3 regions of the Shewanella sp. 10N.7 genome follow, and region 1 is predicted to be linked to each of the others. Evidence: predicted binding sites of a transcription regulator. Region 1 holds the regulator's gene; each other region holds the start of a gene.
The links. Region 1 encodes LexA, which represses DNA repair genes until DNA is damaged. Its sites were predicted from a motif close to TACTGTATNNNNATACAGTA; they were not measured.
Positions count from the first base shown of each region.

Region 2: the regulator LexA is predicted to act here: its motif matches at 4,630-4,649, upstream of dinB (DNA polymerase IV).
Region 3: the regulator LexA is predicted to act here: its motif matches at 5,951-5,970, upstream of dinG (ATP-dependent DNA helicase DinG).

Region 1 is NZ_JAJGZS010000022.1:52,628-60,202, reverse strand. It holds gene LMH66_RS14460 (MFS transporter) at 1-247, opposite strand, end outside; gene LMH66_RS14455 (AraC family transcriptional regulator) at 404-1,456, shown strand; gene mtr (tryptophan permease) at 1,484-2,728, opposite strand; gene plsB (glycerol-3-phosphate 1-O-acyltransferase PlsB) at 2,740-5,160, opposite strand; gene lexA (transcriptional repressor LexA) at 5,579-6,196, shown strand; gene LMH66_RS14435 (cell division inhibitor SulA) at 6,193-6,699, shown strand; gene coxB (cytochrome c oxidase subunit II) at 7,142-7,575, shown strand, end outside.
Region 2 is NZ_JAJGZS010000007.1:128,915-136,489, forward strand. It holds gene LMH66_RS06410 (M17 family metallopeptidase) at 187-1,719, opposite strand; gene LMH66_RS06415 (aminoacyl-histidine dipeptidase) at 1,958-3,418, shown strand; gene dinB (DNA polymerase IV) at 3,516-4,592, opposite strand; gene LMH66_RS06425 (methyl-accepting chemotaxis protein) at 4,852-6,762, shown strand; gene bfr (bacterioferritin) at 6,911-7,378, opposite strand; gene bfr (bacterioferritin) at 7,391-7,575, opposite strand, start outside.
Region 3 is NZ_JAJGZS010000014.1:8-7,582, reverse strand. It holds RNA gene ffs (signal recognition particle sRNA small type) at 123-219, shown strand; gene LMH66_RS10370 (late competence development ComFB family protein) at 355-687, opposite strand; gene LMH66_RS10365 (histone deacetylase) at 725-1,630, opposite strand; gene LMH66_RS10360 (DUF2057 domain-containing protein) at 1,664-2,371, opposite strand; gene LMH66_RS10355 (primosomal replication protein) at 2,381-3,046, opposite strand; gene LMH66_RS10350 (sulfite exporter TauE/SafE family protein) at 3,043-3,816, opposite strand; gene dinG (ATP-dependent DNA helicase DinG) at 3,825-5,900, opposite strand; partial or broken gene LMH66_RS10340 (3'-5' exonuclease) at 6,265-7,530, shown strand.

The DNA of each region.
Region 1 (7,575 bases):
TATCAATAAACGCAACCATCACAGCTAATACCCAAACCCAATGCCACAAAAAGCCTATCCAGGTGAGCGCAGTGATGAGCCCTATTTGTTGATGGTTTTCTTTATGCGCCTTATCGATTGGCAATTCATGTACCTTCCAAAAGCCATAACCTGCTGCGGCAACTACGCCGACTAAAACCACTAATGCAACGCCATGAAGTGCAGCATCAACACCTGAATCGACGAATGGCATACTGAATAAACTCATATTGATCTCACTTCTGTAAACTTAGATGTGGCTAGTTTGCCCCTACCGCTTCAAATCACAACATTAAGTACCCATTTGTATCAATAAATGTTATTTTTTGAGTTAATCTGACACCTTCATGTCATTAACCTGAACCTTTACTACAGAGAAATTGCCATGGCTTTTAATGTCTCTTTTATCCGCGTTTGCTGTGTGCTTCCTGTACTGCAAGGGGTTGAAGATCGCTATAACATCACCCATAAGGATCTTTCGATCCCTGATAGTTTGATGTTAGAGCCCATGACATTGATCCCTTTCTCGGAGGTGGCCATGTGGTTAACAAAAATTGAGTTGTTAACAGGTGACAGTGACTACATGCTTAACATTCAAGAATATTTAGATATCGGCAGATTTAACCTGCCTAATAATTGGTTTCTCGCCACACCTGATTTAGCCATCACCTTTAGACGGGTTAACTATGCTATGGCTTGTTTTCATTCAGGGGCTAGTTATTACGGAGCTCAGTCAAACAAAATCATTAAGTGGTGTTATCGCAATGATTACGTCAACTCAAAAGCAAAATCTCATGACTCGTTGAGAGTCGCACTGACCTTACTAAACACTTGTCGGTATTTTCTCGGAGCAGATTTTCAGCCCAAAAAAGTCATGCTTAGCGGCCCTTTAATTGGCCAACTGGGGGTTGAACAAGCTTTTGGCTGTAAAGTGACATGGAATGCCCCGCTTACAGAAATGTGGTTGGACATAGACTCTTTAATAAGCTCTGAACAAGATTTTTTATCTTCTCAGTCAACGCTGCAGCAAATTAAAAAAAATAACAGCAACAGCATCTCACTCAATCAGCTTGACTCTTATTTAAATATGCCACAAACCCATGACACACCTAAGGTGCTGTATGAGTTAGTCAATTACATTCGCTTTTATGGTTTACCTACAGTGGACTCATTGGCAGATTTGTGCGGTTTTTCACGTCAACAACTGCAAAGGCGTCTGCAGCAAAACGGATTCAGTTTTACGGAGTTAATGCGCTATATTCTCGGTAATTTGGCGATCAACTATATGCTAGAAGGAAGAAGCGTGAGTGAGGTTTCGGCCTTGCTAGGCTACGCGAATGTACGCAGTTTCAGTAAAAGTTTTCAGCGTCTTCATCGTCAAACACCGACTCAATATATTGAAAAGCTGCATCAAAAAAGCCCTCATAAGAGGGCTTAATATCAAACTGTAGCAATCAACATTTCATTATTGATACACAGGCAGTAAATCAGCCATTGCTAACAAGTGGCAAGCACCAGTGACGATACCAAACAGCATCACCACAGCAAGCAATGGTGTGCCGCCTGGCACGCGATAACTCGTTTCGTCAGCAAACATTTTACGAGATTGATATGCCATCATCGCAGGTACAATCGCGGTCCAAATAGTGGCAGCTAAAGCCGCAAAACCTATCGCCATTAAGAAACCATTCGGGAATAATAAGCCTAAAACAGTTGGAGGAATAAACGTCACCACGGCGGTTTTTAAACGGCCATTGCTTGACTCATCAAAACCAAATAAATCGGCTAAGTAATCAAACAATCCGAGTGTGACACCTAAGAAAGACGATGCTACGGCAAGGTTAGCAAATAAAGTCAGCATGGTATTAAGCCATGAGCTAGACATGACTTCAGATAATGCACCAACTAATACGCCCATATTGCCGCCTTGGGCAATAATGTCACTGAAACTGCTACGAGAAATATTGCCCATCGTGGCTGCTAACCAACAGCTATAAATCACTAACGCAATAAAAGTACCGATGAATATCGCTTTGATAATCACCTTTGGCTGTTTGCCGTAGTACTTCACTAGGCTAGGCACGTTACCGTGATAACCAAAACTTGCCAAACCAAAAGGCAGCGCCGCTAAAATATAAGGCGCATAGCTTGCTTCGCCATCTGGTACTAATAATTTTACGCTATCGACATCAATGAGTAGATTGCCCACCGCTAAAAAGAAGGTAATGATCATACCGCCAATCATCACAGTCGTGATACGGTCAACGGCTTTAGTACTTATCACCACCACAGCTGCTAGCAAGGCCGCAAACACTAATCCTGCGAGGCTTTGCGGCAAGTTAATCCCCATACCCGACAAAGTATGGTTCACAATCGAACCACCGCCACTGATGTAAGCATAGGTAAGGATATATAGCACGAAGGCTATTGATAGGCCGTTCACGATACGCCAAAACTGACCTAAAGTGACTTTGGTTAGAGTGTCAAAGCTGTCACCTGGTTTAAAGTGTAAGTTGGTTTCTAACAGCAATAAGCCTGAAACTAACATACAGAACCAAATGCCGATGAGCATGACTATCGAATAGCCAAACCACATACCAGCACTCACAACAGGAAGAGAAAACATACCGGCACCAACAGTGGTACCAGCAATGATCATTGCGCCGCCTAACAAAGATTTATTTTTCGGCTGCGTTTGTGTTGAACTCATAAAGTTAGTCGTTACCCATGTTCCACAGTCACACTATCGACTATGGTTTTACGAACAGATAATCGCAACATGCCATTGGCATGGTCACGAATTCGGATGACAGCAAATTGATTGTCACTACCCGACAAGTGCCCTAATTCTTTTAATTTTACACTCAAATTATTGTAGAGTTTTTTATCATAAAACTCTGGCGCAGTAATTCCGTGTAAAGCACCTAAACGCTGAGCTAGCATATGGCTCGCGCTTTCGAGATCTGAACGTTCAATATCCGGCTTGTAAGCCAATAAATTAAAGATAATCGCGTAACGTTGTAATGTCTCACTGACAGTTTCGGACAATAGCATTAACTGGGTAATATTACCTTGATTGACTTCAAACTCGTCAGTACCTGAAATCAATTGCTGCTCAACAAACAAGTCTAAAACATGATCGACATATGCGGTTAAATCCTCGATACCCATAAACAATTCAGCTTTAAGTAATGGGTAAAAGTCATTGACGATTTTATGAATATTTTCACGATTATGTTCTTCATATTGCACTAAGCAACTGGCAATTAATGAAGGCACTGCCATCAAGTGAATAATGTTATTGCGATAATAACTCATCGCAATCACCGCATGCTCTTCAATCGCAATAATCTCACCTAATTGATCACTAGTTGAAGTAAACTTTTTCAGCGATAAACATTGCTCAATCAACTCACTTGGCGTCCCTTCGGCAACCGAGGTATAGCCGGTGTACGGCACATCTTTCAATAACTTCAGGTATAAGCCTAACTGGCTTTCAAGCTCACTGCGCTCTAACGCATTTTGCTCTGCAGCCAACAGCACCATACTGGTTAACGTGACTGAACTCGCCGCCGCAGCACTGTTGATATTGGTCATCACTTTATTGGCAAGTGTGTTAACCGCAGGCGTTAACCAAGTCGGTTTTTGCTCAGGATCTTGAGCAATTTCTTCACGCCAGTCTGGCGCTTGTTGGTTCAAGAATTGTTGTACGTTAATGGGTTCGCCAAAATTGACATAACCTTGACCAAAATTACCTAATTTACGTAATGCACCAAATACCTGCCACACCGATTCTTTTTGCTTCTTCTTACCGCTTAACTCTTTATGGTAAGTCGACACTTCCATCACGTGATCGTAACCCAAATACACAGGCACCAATGTCACAGGACGCTCAATGCCACGCAAAACACTGTTCACAGTCATCGCTAGCATGCCCGTTTTTGGCGCTAGTAAACGACCTGTACGTGAGCGACCACCTTCAGTGAAGTACTCAACTGAATAACCTTTGGCAAATAATTGATCTAAATATTCTCTGAATACGGCGGTATATAATTTATTACCGTTAAAACTACGACGAATAAAGAACGCACCACCACGACGGAACATTGGCCCCGCAGGCCAAAAGTTCAAGTTAATTCCGGCAGCAATGTGCGGTGGTACCATGCCTTGATAATAAAGGATGTAAGACAGTAATAAGTAATCCATATGGCTACGATGACATGGCACATAGACAATTTCATGGCCGTCATGGTGTAGCTTTCTGACTTTTTCGGCACTTTTAATACTGATACCACTGTATAACTTGTTCCATAACCAAGTTAAAAAGCGCTCAGCAATGCGGATCAAGTTATCAGAATAATCAGCGGCAATTTCATCGAGGTACTCAATGGCTTTTTCGCGCGCTTTTTCTTCAGATATCTTTTTGTTCGCCGCTTCTTCTTGAATCGCTTTAGTAATAGATTCTGACTTAAGTAACGAGTTGAACATCGCCTGACGGTTTGGCAGTTGCGGTCCTGTCATCACTTTACGTTGACGTCTGAAATGGACTCGTGCAACGCGGATGAGTTTATGGGCAATACTGACATCCGTACCATGCTCATCAGCCATGTAACGTAATGACATTGCATTAGAGAATTGAATAAAGTTATGGCGACCTAAAAACAGGATCATTAACCACTTACGCAGCCAAGTCGGGTTTTCGCGTTCAAACACTGCAGCGGTCATGGTGTCATCTTCTTTACCAGGAATACGTCCCCAATAAAGACTAACAGGCACCAACTGAATATCTAACTCTTTATTCTTTTGATGTAATTCGAGTAGTTTGGTGAAATTGGCGACAAATTTTTCACCACTGTGACGCTTGCCAAACAGCGGCTTACGTCCTTCAACACAGACAATTCTTGGGGTATTTAAACCATCAACATCCAGTCTTTCATAAGGACTTGGTAAGCCAAACTTAGCCGACATTTCATGCAAAGCAGCAATGTCACTCAGCGACTCTGTCTTCATGACATAGACCACTGGCTTTTCTGGATCTAGATTTAAGTCAGCGAACGGATCTTCAGGCACAACAACACTGTGTACCATTAATTTCTGAATCCAACGCAACGATTTAGCAATGATAGAATCTGGTTTTAGCATGAGTATTCGCATTATCTACAACGATTTATTGCGCATAGGATACCAGAATCTAGATGGGATTCACTAACCTGCTTATCTGTATTTAACAATTGAGCGGCAATATGAAGGCCGTTAGCTGAAAATAATTAAGCAATTCCAACGCTGATTTATGCTGGACGAAATGCATCAACAGTACTGTATAAATATACTGTATCGACCTGAAACCTCTCTGTTAAGTACTAATATTAAAATTAGTACCAATAAAAATCACACATACCCTAAAACAATCAAGACATTGATTTATATAAACTAAAACCCAATACCACATAATAAAAACAACAATAAACCAGCAGATACCATAAATTTCATTGGTTAATACTTGCGCGACCAAAGATACTGTATATAATGACAGTCACTGTATAAAAAAACAGGAATCAATATGAGACCTTTAACGCCACGACAAGCTGAAATTCTAGAACTAATTAAATGTAATATTGCTGAGACAGGTATGCCACCGACTCGTGCAGAAATTGCCACTAGATTAGGCTTTAAAAGTGCTAACGCTGCCGAAGAACATTTAAAGGCGCTGGCGAAGAAAGGCTGTATCGAAATTATTCCTGGCACTTCACGCGGAATCCGCATGATTCAGGAAGAAGAGGAAGTTGAAGAAGGCCTCCCTCTTATCGGACAAGTTGCAGCAGGTGAACCTATTCTTGCGCTGGAACATGTTGAACAATACTTCCAAGTTGATCCTGAAATGTTCAAACCAAATGCTAATTTCTTACTACGAGTTCGTGGCGACAGTATGAAAGACATTGGCATTATTGAAGGTGACCTATTAGCTGTTCACAAAATGCAGCAAGCTAAAAATGGTCAAGTGGTCGTCGCTCGTGTAGATGATGACGTCACAGTTAAACGTTTTGAAAAGAAAGGCAACGTTGTTTATCTGCACGCAGAAAATGAACAATATTCGCCGATTAAAGTAGATTTAACATGCCAGAGCCTGACAATTGAAGGGCTTGCAGTTGGCGTTATCCGAAATGGAGGTTGGTTATGAACACATTATTAGGTAATGCACCACGTCATCCAGGCTTATGGGTCGATATGACATCAACAACTGCGCCAGTTAAACAAGGCATTGAAACTAAGCAAAGTGCCAACCAAGGCTTAACTGAGTTAACCCAGTTGTGCAGCCATTTGGCCATTTTAAGTCAGCAAGGTCGTTGGATTGTACTGATTAATCCTCCGCATATTGGCTATAAACAAATATTGGCTAACGCTAACGTTCGCATGGATCGTGTTTTACTTGTTCACACTAAAGATGAAGTAGAAACGCTTTGGGCGATGGAAAAAGCACTAACAAGTGGTACTTCCAGTGCCGTTATTACTTGGACTACACCACTAGATGCGCGTGATAATCGACGTATTCAATTGGTTGCTAAAAGCGCATTAGCACAAGGTGTCATCATTGAAGATGTAAATACTCACTTACATGATGAACATATGGGTGCCAATACTTCTGTAACACCAACAAGCTTAAATTTATCTGCTTTTCACTAAACAAATCTCTCTTTAAAAAGCCCTTCATTTATGTGAAGGGCTTTTTTTTGCGCCTTTTTTCAGCAAATTAGATGATAAAGTGATCTTGATCAATATTTAATCTCCAAGTAATGTAGTTAACAAGAGAGTAACAATTTGCTGTCACTCTTGAGTTTATAAAATGATAAAAAGCTACAAAACGCTGTAAAGATTGTGCTGGTACCATGCGGTATAGAAAGCCTTGAATAAAAAGCGTCAATTTAAGAATTGAAAAGTTCAGTATTAGGTACAAGTGTGGCCACCATAAACCAATAGAATAATCGAGTATTGATACTCGCAGCCACCGTGTACTTTGAAGTGATCAAACTTTTTCGGGAATAGAGAAGTTTGCATAGAGCAGAGTATTACTGTGTGACTTTTCCTTGTTGTTATTGCAAATCGCAATTGGCAGAGGAGTGGTCTTGTGAAGCGATTGTTGTATGGATTAATGGTGCTGCTATTTGCAGTACCGCTTGCGGCGGCTGATATGCCGCTTAACATGACGCAAGGCGTAACAGAAATCAGTGGCAAGGTTTATGACCTCCACATGATTATTCTATATATCTGTTGTGCTATAGGTGTTGTGGTCTTTGGGATCATGATTTACTCAATGATCTACCACAGAAAATCAAAAGGCGCAGTGCCGGCTGATTTTCATGACAGTACCAAGGTTGAAATAGCATGGACAATCGTGCCATTTATCATCCTTATTGGTATGGCAATTCCTGCCACTAAAACTCTGATTGCTATGGAAGATCCTAGCGATGCAGATTTAACCATTAAAGTGACTGGCTCTCAGTGGAAATGGCATTACAGCTATTTCAACGAAGATGTCGAGTTTTTTAGTTTACTCTCAAC
Region 2 (7,575 bases), on a different contig from region 1:
CTCTTCAACGAGATAAATAATACCAAAATGTAATTTTATTACAAGTATTATTTGAAATTATTTAAAATATAGCTAAAAAAGTAACTAAATTACATTTGTATGACTATATAAATACAAGCGGCTTTGTTACTTTCGCAATAAAGCCACTATATATTGTGCTCGGTTATTTTTTAAGCTACTAGAAGCTTACTTTATCGCATTATGTAATAAAGTTACCAAAGGTGATGCCGTCGGTTTTCCATACAAAGGGTGCCCTTCCGTTGCACTACCCGCAATGTCGATATGGGCAAATGGTAGCGGTGCAGCACTGTGACTGCCATGATCGCCTAAACCAGAGGCATTAATAAGGAAAGCTGCAGGGTATTGATGACCACGGGCAGTAATGGCTGATGGGCCATTATTAGATGACAGTAACTCACCTTGACCAGAAATGTTATTTACCTTAGCGAAATCATCATGACGTAAACGAGACAACTCAACCGATTCACCCCATAACTCAGCGACATCAGCAATTCCAGCGCCAATGCCCTGTGCTTTTGACACCGCATTTTCTACCACTGCAGTGTAACCACCGTAACAGCGCACCACATGGCCAGTTAAGGTAGCCACTGAAAATAATTGAGGATTAACTGCAGATGTGGCTTTTATTCTTAAATGCGATAATAAATCAGCGAGTACTAAACGCCCTTCTGCATCAGTATTACCAATTCTTACGCGCACACCTGCGTGGCTATTGATGATTTCATCAGGTACAAACGCATCACTACCAATGCTATTTCTGACTAAACCTAATTCTGCGATAACCCGAATACCTTTTGGTTTTAATAGAGATAAGGTTTTCATTAAGCCTGCAACTGCTGCAGCGCCGCCCTTATCACGGCTCATCCCAGCCATACCGCCAGCGACTTTGATATCTGCACCACCGGTATCGTATATAACCCCTTTACCAGCGAATAAAAATGTCTTCTCTATTTCACCTTCGCCAACGTATTCAACCTTTACAACACGAGGCTGATGCCTAGGTACACAAAATGATGCTCGACCAACTGCGCATAATAGCGGGTAGTCTCGTTCTAGCTCTTCTTGCTCATCCACCACTGAAACTGATAAACCACTGCCGTTAAAAGCATCGACACAATAATCAGCAAATGCAGGAGCTGCCATTCTTTCAGGTTCCGTGCCACATAAGTCACGAGCCAGCACCTTACCCGCTTCAACAGCATTGAGTAATTCACTGCAAGATTGAGTTACCAATAAACCAATCGCTGTCATTGCAGGCAATGTCTGTTCAGCTTCTCGGTACTCAAGGGATTGCCATAACTCTTGACCACATGCTAATGCCGAGACCTGTTGCGCATATTGATAACGCGTATCGCTATGTTGGCTTACCACCAATAATGGTTTTACCGCACCAGCAGCTTTTGCAATCGCAATCCCCTCACGTGCTGCCTTAGCAAACACAGTTACATCACTGTATTCGTTTTGTGCATTGAGCACTGGCGACACAATCAAACGCCCGCCAGCTAAACCTGGCGCTAATAATAAGGTTGCGGTTTTACCAATTCTTTGATCAATTTGTTTGGCATGATTTGCCAGTAATTTGATTTCATCTTGTGCGATGACATCTAAATCTGAAGCAACAACAATAACGGCATCCCAGCCATTACCTTCGAAAATCGCATCATCACTTTGAACGTCTACTAGATCCACTTGAAACATGAGCCTTCCTTTTTAATCATTTTTATTTAGCTATGAACAGTTTGCCATTAAGCATTAAATAATAGCCAGTTTGCGCGGCCTAAGTATATAAATTTCAAATGACGACAGGGTTAATATTTATTTACATATATTTGCTATAACACAAACAATCAAATCGCCTCAGATCACAGTCTAACAGGCTTGATATGCTAGACTGTTTGCCATCTATTCCCACCTCAAAAACAATAAGGGAGTCTTCGTGACAGCGATCAATCAATTATATCCTCAGCCTTTATGGCAATGGTTTGAACAAATTTGTTCAATTCCACATCCATCAAAATTCGAACAAGCATTAAGTGAACACATACAACAGTGGGCTAAGTCAAAAAACTTAAGCGTTGTAGAAGATAAAGTGGGCAACCTCATCATTAAAAAACCCGCTTTTCCTGGCATGGAAAACCGCAAGGTTGTAGTTCTTCAGGCTCATATTGATATGGTTCCGCAAAAGAATGCTGATAAAGAGCATGATTTTGAAAAAGATCCGATTGAAGCTTATGTTGATGGTGAGTGGGTAAAAGCTAACGGTACAACGTTAGGTTCTGATAATGGTATTGGTATGGCTTCTGCTCTAGCAGTACTTGGCGCTGATGATATCAAGCATGGTCCATTAGAAGTATTACTGACCATTGATGAAGAAGCAGGAATGACTGGCGCTTTTGGTCTAGAAGCAGGCATGCTTGAAGCAGATATTTTAATTAATACTGACTCTGAGCAAGAAGGCGAAATCTACATGGGCTGCGCAGGCGGTGTTGACGCTCAATTAAGTGTGCCAATGTCATGGCAAGCTCCTGAGCAAACTAATGCCAGCTTTAGCCTAACTTTATCTGGACTAAAAGGTGGCCATTCAGGTGTAAACATCCACTTAGGTCGTGGTAATGCAAACAAGTTACTAGCACGCTTCTTATTTAGCTACGCCGATGAGCTCGCACTTGAGTTAGTTAACTTTACTGGCGGCTCACTACGTAATGCTATTCCACGTGAAGCCAACATCAGCTTTATGTTGCCTAGTGAAAACCAAACTAAGCTTGAACAAGCCATTACCGAGTTCCAGGCAATAGTGCGTGCAGAGTTATCGATTGCCGATCCTGACATGTTACTCACACTTGCTTCAATCGAGACTCCAGAAAAAGTCATGAGTGAAGATGCACAAAACACCTTGATCGACTTACTTCATGCTTGCCCTAATGGGGTAATGCGTATGAGTGATGAAGTTGAAGGCGTTACTGAAACATCATTGAATACTGGGGTTATTAGTACTGAAAATGAATCTGTTGAAGTGCTTTGCCTTATCCGTTCATTAATCGACTCAGGCCGCGTTGAAATTGAAACACAATTGACAGCACTCGCTAACCTTTCAGGTGCTAGCATCGAGTTATCTGGCGCTTACCCAGGCTGGAAGCCCAACAATAACTCTCCAGTGATGGCAATTGTTCGTGATACTTACAATGACATTTACAAAAAAGATCCAACCATCATGGTAATTCATGCGGGTCTTGAGTGTGGATTATTTAAAGAGCCTTATCCAACAATGGATATGGTTTCTATTGGCCCTACCATTCGTTACCCACATAGCCCTGATGAAATGGTTAACATCACAACCGTTGGTCAATACTGGGAGCTGTTGCTAGCGGTTCTTGAGCGTATTCCTGCAAAAGACTAATCATTGAAATTAAGACACTAGTCTTTATCTGAAAAAAGCTGCCTTATGGCAGCTTTTTTGTTGGCAATAATGTTTGATAATAGCCTGTTGATATAGATTAAAAGTTTAAATCCAATTGCTCATTATTATGGGATAACTCTGGAGCTTCTAGCGCTATATCCGCTAAGCCAACCGATACACCGACCAATCTTATCCCACGGCCATTTGCTCGCTCTAATGCCTGAGCCAACAAGTCCTGAAACAAATTAATGGCTATCTCGTCACTGCGATGTTCAATGGTGGTTTGTTTAAAATCATTAAATTTAAGCTTCACCACTTGTTTATGTATTTTTCTATCTTTCGCACTGCGGTTGACTCGCACAAGCAACTCTTGGATCAACTGTGGCATCACATTATTACACTGCTCTAAAGTAAAAATATCTTGAGCAAGTGTGGTTTCGACACCGACTGACTTGCGCACTCGATTAGGGCTAATAAGACGATTATCGATACCTTGGGCTCGCTCGATTAGCACCCGACCAAATTTTCCAAAGCCATTAATTAGCTTATCATTTGGGTAGCGCTGCACATCTTCGCATGTGTTGAGCCCTAATGCTGCAAGCTTTGCAGAAGTGACTTTACCTACTCCAGGTATTTTATTTAACGAGAGTGGTTTTACAAATTCAGCAATGGCGTCAGGCGGGATCACATATTGGCCGTTTGGTTTATTCAAATCGGAGGCAATTTTGGCTAAATATTTGATAGGGGCTACCCCAGCAGATGCCGTTAGACCTGTAACATCAAAAACCTCTTGTCGAATAGCCTGTGCAATCAAGGTCGCACTCCCCTTGCACTCGTCACAATCAGTAACATCAAGGTACGCTTCATCTAACGACAAGGGTTCAACCAAATCAGTATAGCGATGAAAAATCTCTCGAATTTGTACGGACACAGATTTATATACATCCATTCGACCGGGGACTAAGATAAGGTCGGGGCAAAGCTTAAGCGCATGGTAACTCGACATTGCAGAACGTACGCCAAACTCACGAGCCTCATAATTACAGGTGCTAATAACCCCTCTGCGATCGCTTCGACCACCCACAGCAAGCGGTTTGCCGAGCAGCTCAGGAAAATCGCGCATTTCCACTGCGGCAAAGTAACAATCCATATCGATATGAATAATTTTTCGCATAGACAAAAAACTAAATAGCAAATACACATCCCAATAGTACTGTATATAAAAACAGTACACAAGAAATCAAGCCACCTCAACGTAAAAGAAACGATTACATCCCTATCATTGAATCGATTTCAATTGTTTAAACTCATAAAGTAACAATAAAAATGTTCAATTAATGTCACTAGAAGTTAAAATAATTGAGCAAGATATCATTTTTACCTCCACCTAATGATTATCATATAAACCTATAATAATACAAATAGGTAACCAAATGAAACAATTAGGTTTTAAAACAAGTATATTGTCTGCCATGAGCTTTCTATTGGTGCTTTCACTGTTGATTTATGGCTGGGTTGCTCATAGCTTACTTAAAGATCAAATCACTAGCGCACTCACCCAAGAAATTCATAATACCTTAAAGCACAAAGTTTCAGACATTCACACAGCATTTAATCGAACTACTGAGGCTGTGACTGAACTTGCACATCTTTATAGTCAAGGTGAGATAGGTGATAACCATGTTGCAATGACAAGGTACACCGCTCAATTAGGTGGGGTATCTAAAGTCATAATCGGTTTTGATGATGGCTCATCATTTGTTTCCAAAGAATCTGAGTCGTTTCCGAATGGTGTTGGGTTGTTAGATAAATATGATCCAAGAACACGCCCTTGGTACCAAACAGGAAAAGGTAGCTCATCATTAACTTTAAGTGACATTTTTTTTACTCGGACTGATGCTGTTCCAATGCTTGGTGTCATGCATGCGATAGATAACGGTATTATTATGGCCGATCTCAGGTTTGATGAACTGCAACAAGAATTAGATGATTTACATAAAATCAATGGGGCATCTGGATTCATTATTGATAAGCAGGGGTTAGTGCTGGCATCTAACTCGATTTTGATTGAACAAAAGCAGAACATTAATGATGTCGCAGCACTACAATCACTCTACTACACGATAACCGATAAGGCTGAAGCCGTAGAAAGTAGCATGATAAATGGTCAAACAAGTTTAGTTGCAAGCCAACGCATTGAACTGCTCGATGGTAAGGAATGGTACGTTGTAATTACCGTAGATGAAGACATAGCCTTTGCGCCTCTGGTTAGTGCCACTTTGCAAATGGCCATGATCATCAGCGTAATTCTTATTATTTCAATCGTTATCTTACTTACTCTTCTGAACAAGCTTTATCAACCGATTATTGAATTACGAGATCTTGTTATAGGTCTCTCAGAAGGTAATGGCGATTTAACTCGACGATTAACCATTAAAAGTGAAGATGATTTAGGTAAAATTGCCTTAGGGATAAATCAATTTATTGCCCAACTTCAGTCAATGCTGGTAGAAATACATCAATCAACTGTCAGCCTTTCTGAAGGAGTAAGCAAATTACAAGAATATAGCGCTCACAGTGATAATATCTTGGAGTCACATACCTGTGAAACAACACAGATTGTAACAGCGATCGAAGAGCTATCTAACACTGCTGAGATGGTTGTAGAAAACACCTTTAACGCTGCACAACTTACTACGCAAGCACATACTACAGGTGAATATTCACTTAAGACAATCGAATCGACTCAAATAGGCATAACAGCATTAGCTTCACAAATTAATGAAACAGCTCAAAAAGTAGAACATATGAATAATGAAACCAGCAGTATTCAAAGTATTGTGTCTGTGATTGGGAGCATTGCTGAGCAAACTAACCTACTGGCGTTAAATGCATCTATTGAAGCAGCTCGTGCTGGCGAACAAGGTCGAGGCTTTGCTGTAGTGGCTGATGAAGTAAGAGCACTAGCAAGTCGAACTCAAGCAAGTACCAGTGAAATTGAAGTAGCCCTCGCAAAGTTAAAATCAGAGGCAACCAATGTTGTCTCTTCTATTACTCATACTGAAACCGCTTGTACTGAAACAGTTACAAACGTAGAAGCTACATCATCTAGCTTGCAGGAAATGAGTCAATTCATGACACAAGTAAATGACTTAAATAATCAGATATCAACATCAGCCAATGAACAAAACCAGGTTATTCATGCCATTAATAAGAATATGCATAAAATACACGACATGGTAGAAACACTCAATAATGAGGGCAACTTACAAAGAGCTGAAACCAACAATATTATCGACATAAATAACAAACTCACCAATATGATTGGCCGCTTCAAACTATAATGGATTAAATACAGAGTAGATAAGATATATATCTAATTAATATATTTAGATTTTTACCTTATTAGGGCGTAACTTTAATTAATAGAAACAAAAAAGCCCAAGCTGTTATTAACCAGTTGGGCTTTAACAATAAAACAATTTAAATAGATTACATTTTTGTTTGTAGGTAGTTTTGTAAACCAACGCGATCAATAAGTCGAATTTGCTTCTCTAACCAGTACATGTGATCTGATTCAGTATCGTCTAATAACACTTCTAAAATTTCACGAGTTTGGAAATCTTCTTTAGCTTCACACAAAGCGATAACTTCACGTAAATGGTCAGCCACGGCATATTCGTAGTTCAGGTCGTTTTTCAGCATTTCTTCCACATCTTTACCAATGTTTAATGCTTCACGACTTGCGACATCTGGCGTTCCCTCTAGGAACAAAATACGCTGAACTAGCTTAGCTGCATGGGCTTTCTCATCATCAGACTCATGAAGGATGCGAGTATAAAGCTCGTCAAATCCCCAATCTTCATACATGTGAGCATGTACAAAATACTGATCCATTGCCGACAATTCACCGGTTAATAGTGCATTCAGCGCTGCAATTACTTCTGGATTACCTTTCATGTTAATTTCCTATTAATCTTTAATTTGTGATTGAAGGTAGTTTTGAATACCCGTTTGATTGATTAGCTCTTTTTGAGACTCAATCCAATCTAGGTGCTCTTCTTCATCTTCGAGTAAATCTTCTAATAAATCGCGGCTAACATAATCACGTTCAGCTTCACAAAGCTTGATAGTCTCACGCAATACCACTAACTGTT
Region 3 (7,575 bases), on a different contig from region 1:
TCATTGTTCAAACAAACATAAAGATGATGAAAGTATGGCGATTTAACTTGATCATGTCACAGGTGTGGGGGATAATCCTGCCGTTCACGTAAAACAGGTTTTATGTGAAATCTATGGTGACCTTAGGGTCCCCCCGCAATGATAACTTGTGAACTCGGCCAGGCCTGGAAGGGAGCAACCGCACCAAGTGACTCGTGTGCCGGGGTGTGGCTCTAGGGGAACCTCCAAATTCTTCTTGTTTTACCATCAAAATTCTTAATGTCTTACTCATACATATTTTATATAGAAATTTTTTGTATTCAATTTTCTCAGTTTAGATCTATTTGATTTTAGTACTTTCAATTTTCAGTACTTTTAATTTTCAGTACTTTCAATTCTCGGTATCGATTCAAGTTTTGCCTTTGCTTCAGCTTCTTCTTCCGCAATACGTCTTTTTAAGTTGGCTTTCAAAAATTCACGAGATTTCTCTAATGCGAGTTGTATTTCATTTTTCATGCTTTGCAGTTCGTTGTAATCTTCGAAAAAATACGTATCGACTAAATGCCTGATGTAACGCACTGGAAGCTGGTTTAAGGTTACGCAACATAGATCTGCTAAATACTCTTCTGGCAGTTCTTCTAATAAACCTTCATCTCTTAATATTTCCATTAATAGCACTTCATAGTAATTACGAATATCAACTTGCATGTTTTACTCCAAGAGAATGAATTTTTATATCAGTTTGCTACCAGATTGAATTGGCTGCAATAAAAAGTTGACTATGACGATGAGTTAATTCGGCTTCATTTCGGCTGTAACCACCGCCTATGACTGCTGCAATAGGGATATTAGCTTGTTTAGCGGTTTTAAATATAAACTTATCACGCGCTAAAATACCTGCTGTCGAAATGTTGAGATAGCCTAAATCGTCATCTCTGTGAATATCGACCCCAGCATCATATAAAATTAGGTCTGGCTGGTGAATATTGATGAGGTAAGGAACCACTTGTTCGAGTGAATGAAGAAAGTGGCGGTCATCAATTCCTTTATCAAATTCTATGTCATGGTCTGAATTAGGTTTTCTTGAAGGAAAGTTTTTTAAGCAATGAAAAGAGCAACTGATAATATTGTCGAATTGTGATGATAGGGTTGCGGTGCCATCTCCTTGATGAACATCACAATCAATAATAAGCACTTTAGTCGCTTTACCATTAGAAATCATGCCATTGGCAGCGACTATTAAGTCATTGAATATGCAAAATCCACTGCCAAAATCATAGTGAGCATGATGGTATCCACCGCTGAGATGTAAAGAAACGCCATGTTCGATGGCTAAATTTGCACATAAGCTTGTACCACTAACGGCGTGTAAGGTTCTATTTAATAGTGCTTCACTCCAAGGGAATCCAATTCGGCGCATGACTTTAAGGTCAAGTTTGTTGTCGATGAAATCATCAACATACTTGTCTTGATGCACTTGCTTGAGTACTTCAACTTGAATCATTTCCGGTGAATGAAAATCGGAGGGTTTAGCTATTTGATTGTTCAGCAGGTATTGCTGCAGCAACTGATATTTACTTGTTGGAAATCGGTGGGTAGAAGGTAACGCCAGCTTAGAATAGCTGGCGTGATAAACAAGTGGAATATTCAATGTGAAATTTACACGCTTATTTTGATAATCAATTTACAATTGCTTGATTGCCCAGCTCATGAATTCTTTTCTTGTTTCTTCATCTGCTTGTAACCACCAATATTGAAGCATTTGTTCTGGGTGTGTTGCTGTCTCGCCTGCAGCTGGAGTTGCAGCTTTTACTGCAGGTTTTGAAGCCGCAGGGGCCGTTGCTGTAACTGTTGCACTTGTTGCTACTGCAGCAACTGGTAGCGTTTTCGTATTACTGTCAGTCGCAGAAGCTGCTAGCGTATCAATATCTTCACCTTTATTACCGCTAAACAAATTACTGATAAAAGTACTTTCTGTATAATCAGTTTGCGTCACTTTGTAATCAACAACACCGTTGTCTTTACGAGAAATAACGATTTGCGGGTCTTTAGCAAATGACTTTGGCTTTTTAACAAATTCACCGTCAATTGGCTTGAGCTGATACTCATGATCACCATCAACATTGATAGCCACAATAAAAGGTGATGACTTTACAAAGCTTTGACTGTCACTAAAATCATCATCAACCATATCATGATAGCGAATAGCAATTTTATGGCTGCCGTTATCAAGTTCAAGGTCAGTCTTATGAGTAAACATGTTGGTATCGATTTCTTTACCGTCAAGTGCAAGATATTCAAATGACATTGGGATAGTTAGGTTAGCCGCCATAGCTGACGTTGAAGTCGCTAAAGCTAATAACGCTGCACTGAGCGGAAGGGTAAATTTCATTGTTGCTCCTTAACGATTGTTATTTCGATGCGGTCGTTCAAACATTTGAATTCTTTCTTCAATATAACTGATTGCTTGACGACATTTCCCTAATCGACGATGTAGAGAAAGTATTTCATTTTGTATCATGATTTTGTCAGTACTGTGGCAGTTTGCAAGCTTAGTTTCCATTTCTGCAATTTTTTGTTCAAAAGTTGTAGCCCAATTCAAATGTTTATTTAACTCTTGATATATCTGGTGGCTATTCTTCATCACATTACTGGCTATCCAGCCAAAACCACTGTCTGAATGTTGTTGCTGTTGTTTCTTAGCATACCTTGCGCGACTGTTGGCACGTTTCTGCTCTGCAGTCTTAACATTGATATTGGTTGTAACGAGTGCGCGGCGCAATGCGGTAAAGCGATCTTGAATACGTTGACAACTCAGTTCGATTATTTTGACATCGAGTTTAAGAGAAAGTTGCTTTTCTAATTGTTGAATGTCTTTTTTCAGTTGCTGAATACAAGGGCTAAGTTGTGCTCCTTGTTGAATAAATAGTTGTGAGTTAAAACGTTCAATATCTTGCAGCATTTTCTTTTGCTGGGCTGGCAATTGTTGATCATGATGCAGTGCATCTTGTTCAAGTGAGCTGAGCTGCTGCTTTAATTGATAAATAAGTTGGTTGGTATTTCTCATAACCAGGCTGTCCAAGCAAGATGTGCTGCAATTGATAAAACAGTAATAATAAACAGAGGTTTTACAAAGGGAATACCGAATCTAATAGCCGATTTAGCGCCAATGAACGAGCCTGCCATCATGCAAACCCCCATCCATAACCCTAGAACCCAATCGACTTCTCCTAGTAAAGCGAAGATGACTAATGCAGTGACATTACTAACAGAAGTCATTACACGCGCTAATGCACAACTATTTAGTAGTGGCAATTTGTATAGTCTTATGCTTGATACCGTCCAAAATGCACCAATCCCAGGACCGGCAAAGCCATCGTATCCACCTAATAGTACACCTTGAGCAGTTTGTTTTTGTTTGCATGGGGATGTCATCGGAGCGGCTTTTAGATTCTCGCCCATTGCTTTGGGGCTAAATAAGGTATAGATGGCGATACTGATAATAACTAAAGGTAAGATTTTCTCGAGCCAAGCAGCATCTATAAGATATACAAAAATACTGCCTAAAATTGCACCGAAAAAAGTCGCGATAAAGGCGGTTCGCCAAAATCTTAAGTTAATAAGCTGTTGCTTATAATAAGTATACCCAGCAGTCATTGAACCAAAGCAAGCTGCTAGTTTATTGGTACCAAGTGCTAAATGGGGCGGTATTCCCATTGTTAATAATGCAGGAATAGATAATAATCCACCACCACCCACTACAGCATCAATAAAACCGGCCACAAGACCAATAACGGCCAAGATTACCCAGTGGCTTGGATCTAACAAGAATTCCAAATAATTACCTATTCTATAACTTTACGAAATGGCGGAAGGGCATCAAGTAATGATTTGCCATAACGCTTAGTAATAAGACGTCTATCTAAAATGGTTACGCGACCATAGTCATCTTCTTTACGGAGTAATCTACCACAACTCTGGATTAATTTGCGTGAAGCATCTGGAATAGTTAGCTGCAGGAATGGATTGCCACCTTTACTCTTTATGTATTCAGCATGTGCTTGTTCAACGGGTGAGGTTGGCACCGCAAACGGCAATTTAGTCACGATTAAGTTAGTTAAATAATCTCCAGGTAAATCTAACCCTTCTGAGAAACTGCCAGTACCAAAAATTATGCTTGGTTTACCTTCATCGCAGCGTAGTTTGTGTTGTTGCAATATTTGTTGTCTTGGCATGGTTCCTTGAACAAAAAGTTGCTCTTTAGGTATTTTGCCACTGACTTGATCTGTGACCTTTTCCATTTGCCAATATGAGGCAAATAAAACCAATGTCGCCATTTCATCTTCAACTAGTGCAATGATTTGTTCAGCTAGTTCGTCAGTATAGGCATCTTCTGTTGGCTCGTTATTCATCTGTGGGATAAATAAAGTGGCATTATTTTCGTAATCAAATGGCGATAGTAGTGCTAAGAAGCGACTGCCATCATTAAGGGATAGACCAACTTGATGAGCAAAATGATTGAAATTATTTAATGCTCGAAGCGTTGCACTACATAAGACGACCCCCGCTGCTTTTTGCCACAGCATGTGTTCAAGCATAAAGCCAACTTCAATAGGGGAGGCGCAGAATAAGTAATCCTGTTGTTTTCCGGTAATTAATTCTGCCCAACGTGCCATCGGAGCACCTTTTTTCGAATCCTCTTTAGCTAACATTTTCCAAAGCTTACTTAAGTTCTCAAGTCGCTGCAGGATAAATCCCGCTTCTGAGAGAACGGCTTCAGATTGATGCTTAGGCAATTCACCATCTTTAATGGCTTCACTGAGCACAGATTGAATTTTGTTAAACTGTTTGACGGCTAGATTTGAGGTGGTCGCTAAATTTTCGGCCTGTATTAGTAATGACTCTGGTAATTTGCCATTTTCAAAACGTAATCGGGTTTCTGGGTTAGCAAATAATTTAGGCTGCGTATCGCAAAAATGCGCCACTTGATTAAGTTGAGTCACTAAATCGCCAATATGGTCAAGCATGGCTTGTACTGGCGCAATGATATGAGTCGTTTTAAGTTGATTTTGCAGTTTTGAGCAAGTTTTCGAGGCTTTTTCTAACCAGTCACTGGCTCCTCTTAGTGTGGCTTGCGCACTGGAAAAGTCTCTGGCAACGGTTGGCAGGTGATGGGCTTCATCAATAACGTAAAACATATCTTCAGGCTCAGGTAAAATCACCCCGCCTCCAAGCTCTAAGTCAGCAAATAGTAGACTGTGGTTTACAATTAATACGTCCCAAGTTTCGACGTCTTCGCGCGCTTTATGAAATGGACAGTTGTGGTGACTGGACATTTGACGATGGCAGCTGTGCTTGTCACAACAAATTTGTTGCCATAAGAAATCTGGTAATGGTTGCTCTAAAGTATCAATTTCGCCATTCCATTTACCTGCCTGAAAATCTTGATGCAGTACTTTTAGTAAGTCTATTTGACTTTGGTCAGGTTTGGTTTGCCACATTGCTAATTGTGATGTGTCTTCTGGACCAATCATTGCTGCAAGTTTTGCTAGGCAAACGTAGCGCTGTCTGCCTTTTACGAGACCAAATTTAAAGTCGACACCTGATTGCTGTAAAAAAAAGGGTAGGTCTTTGTGCAATAATTGCTCTTGAAGGGCCACCGTTGCGGTAGCAATACATACTTTTTTCTTGCTGGCTAATGCAAGTGGAATAGTACCTAAGATATAAGAAAGGGATTTACCAATACCGGTACCAGCTTCACAAACCATGATCCTGCGATGTTTATCATAATCACCAGCTAATGTTTTAGATATTTCAGCCACCATGTAGTTTTGCTCTCTACGAGAACGAAAATTTGGCATCGCAGTCGCAATATCTTTATAGATAGTGCGGATCTGAGTTTTAATATGATCCGTTAACATGTATGGCCCATTAGTAATCTTTACTTACTAATTCTTTATTTGCTGGTATATGCTGTACATAATAACAGTGATTTTAAATGTTCGGAATAAATAATCGAACGTTTATAGCGTCTTTAACGACACAGGTAAGTAATTTAGTGGTAAAGATAAGTTTATTTAGTTAACTGAAAATACTTATTTGCCCCAACGATAGGTTAATCATTCATAAACAGACGATTTCAGGGCAACATTGTAGATGACAATACAAAATTCAATAGGCACTGATACTAGCACTAGCACTAGCACTAGCACTAACAATGATGCTTTACTTTCGATTAAAGGAAGGGTGCTGACTAGACATGCGACTTATCGTCACGGTCGATTAATGCTGCAATATTATATAAAAACAGAAACAGGACCGGCACTCATTGAACTAGAACAAGCTGAAGTTATCTGTTTTTGTAAACAAAGTGACAGTGAATTGATTCTCGGTCATTTCAATTCAGGTATACGTATTGAGCCTATCAGTTTAAAAAACTTTAAGCATCAAGCTGTTTCATGCATCTATTTAAAGTCAACGACAGTACAGAAGCAATTGCTCAGAATTGCCAATGATGCAGGAATCGAGATCTATGAAGCCGATATAAGGGCAGAGCAACGTTATCTTATTGAGAGATTTATTGCGTTAGATGCAGAGTTCATTGTTTCTGCTGACTCAAGCAATGCAGAAACACCTTTATCACTGACTGAGGGGGCTACTTTTGCAAGTGCTAGCCATTCGAATGACCCACTAGCATGCTATGCAGCATTCAAAACAAGAAAGGCAGATTTAGCCATTCCATTATCAATGATTTCACTGGATTTTGAATGCAGCCCATCTGGAGAGTTGTACTCAGTTGGATTATATGGCTCTCAATCAGCACTTGATAATCAAAGCCCCTTATATAAAAAAGTCATTATGCTTGGTCGACCTGATTTTGACGCTTATGAGATTAATGAGTCTGATGATAGCGTTGAATATATTCAATGGGTTGATGACGAAGTGGCATTAATCCATCAGTTAATTCATTGGTTCAATGAATATGATCCTGACATTATTATTGGCTGGGCAGTGGTTACCTTTGATTTAGCACTTCTACATAGGCGTTGTCAGTATCATCGAATTCCTTTGTTAATAGGTCGTGGTGGTACAGAATTGTCATGGAAAGTTGAAGATAAATTCAGACCAGAAACGCTGTCTTTACCAGGAAGGGTTGTTTTGGATGGTATTGACTGGATAAAAGCGGCATTTTATCAATTTGAGCGATATTCACTCGAACATGTCTCGCAGCATTTATTAGAAGAAGGTAAAGCCATTGATCATGTTGAAAACAGAGGGCAAGAGATTTGCCATTTATTTGCTAATGACAAAAAAGCACTCGCTTTTTATAACCTGACAGATTGCCGACTGGTTTGGGATATTTTTGAAAAAACACAATTATTGGCTTTTGCCTTAGAAAGAGCAAAGTTGACGGGATTAGAATTTGGCCGAGTTGGAGCATCGGTTGCGGCTTTTAATAATCTCTACCTTCCGCATTTACATCGAAGTGGCTATGTTGCCCCTGCAAGAGCAACAAGTCATGGCTTAGAGTCACCAGGTGGTTATGTGATTATTGTGGCTTAATGAATCTGTACACCGATATGGGGTAAACTCCCC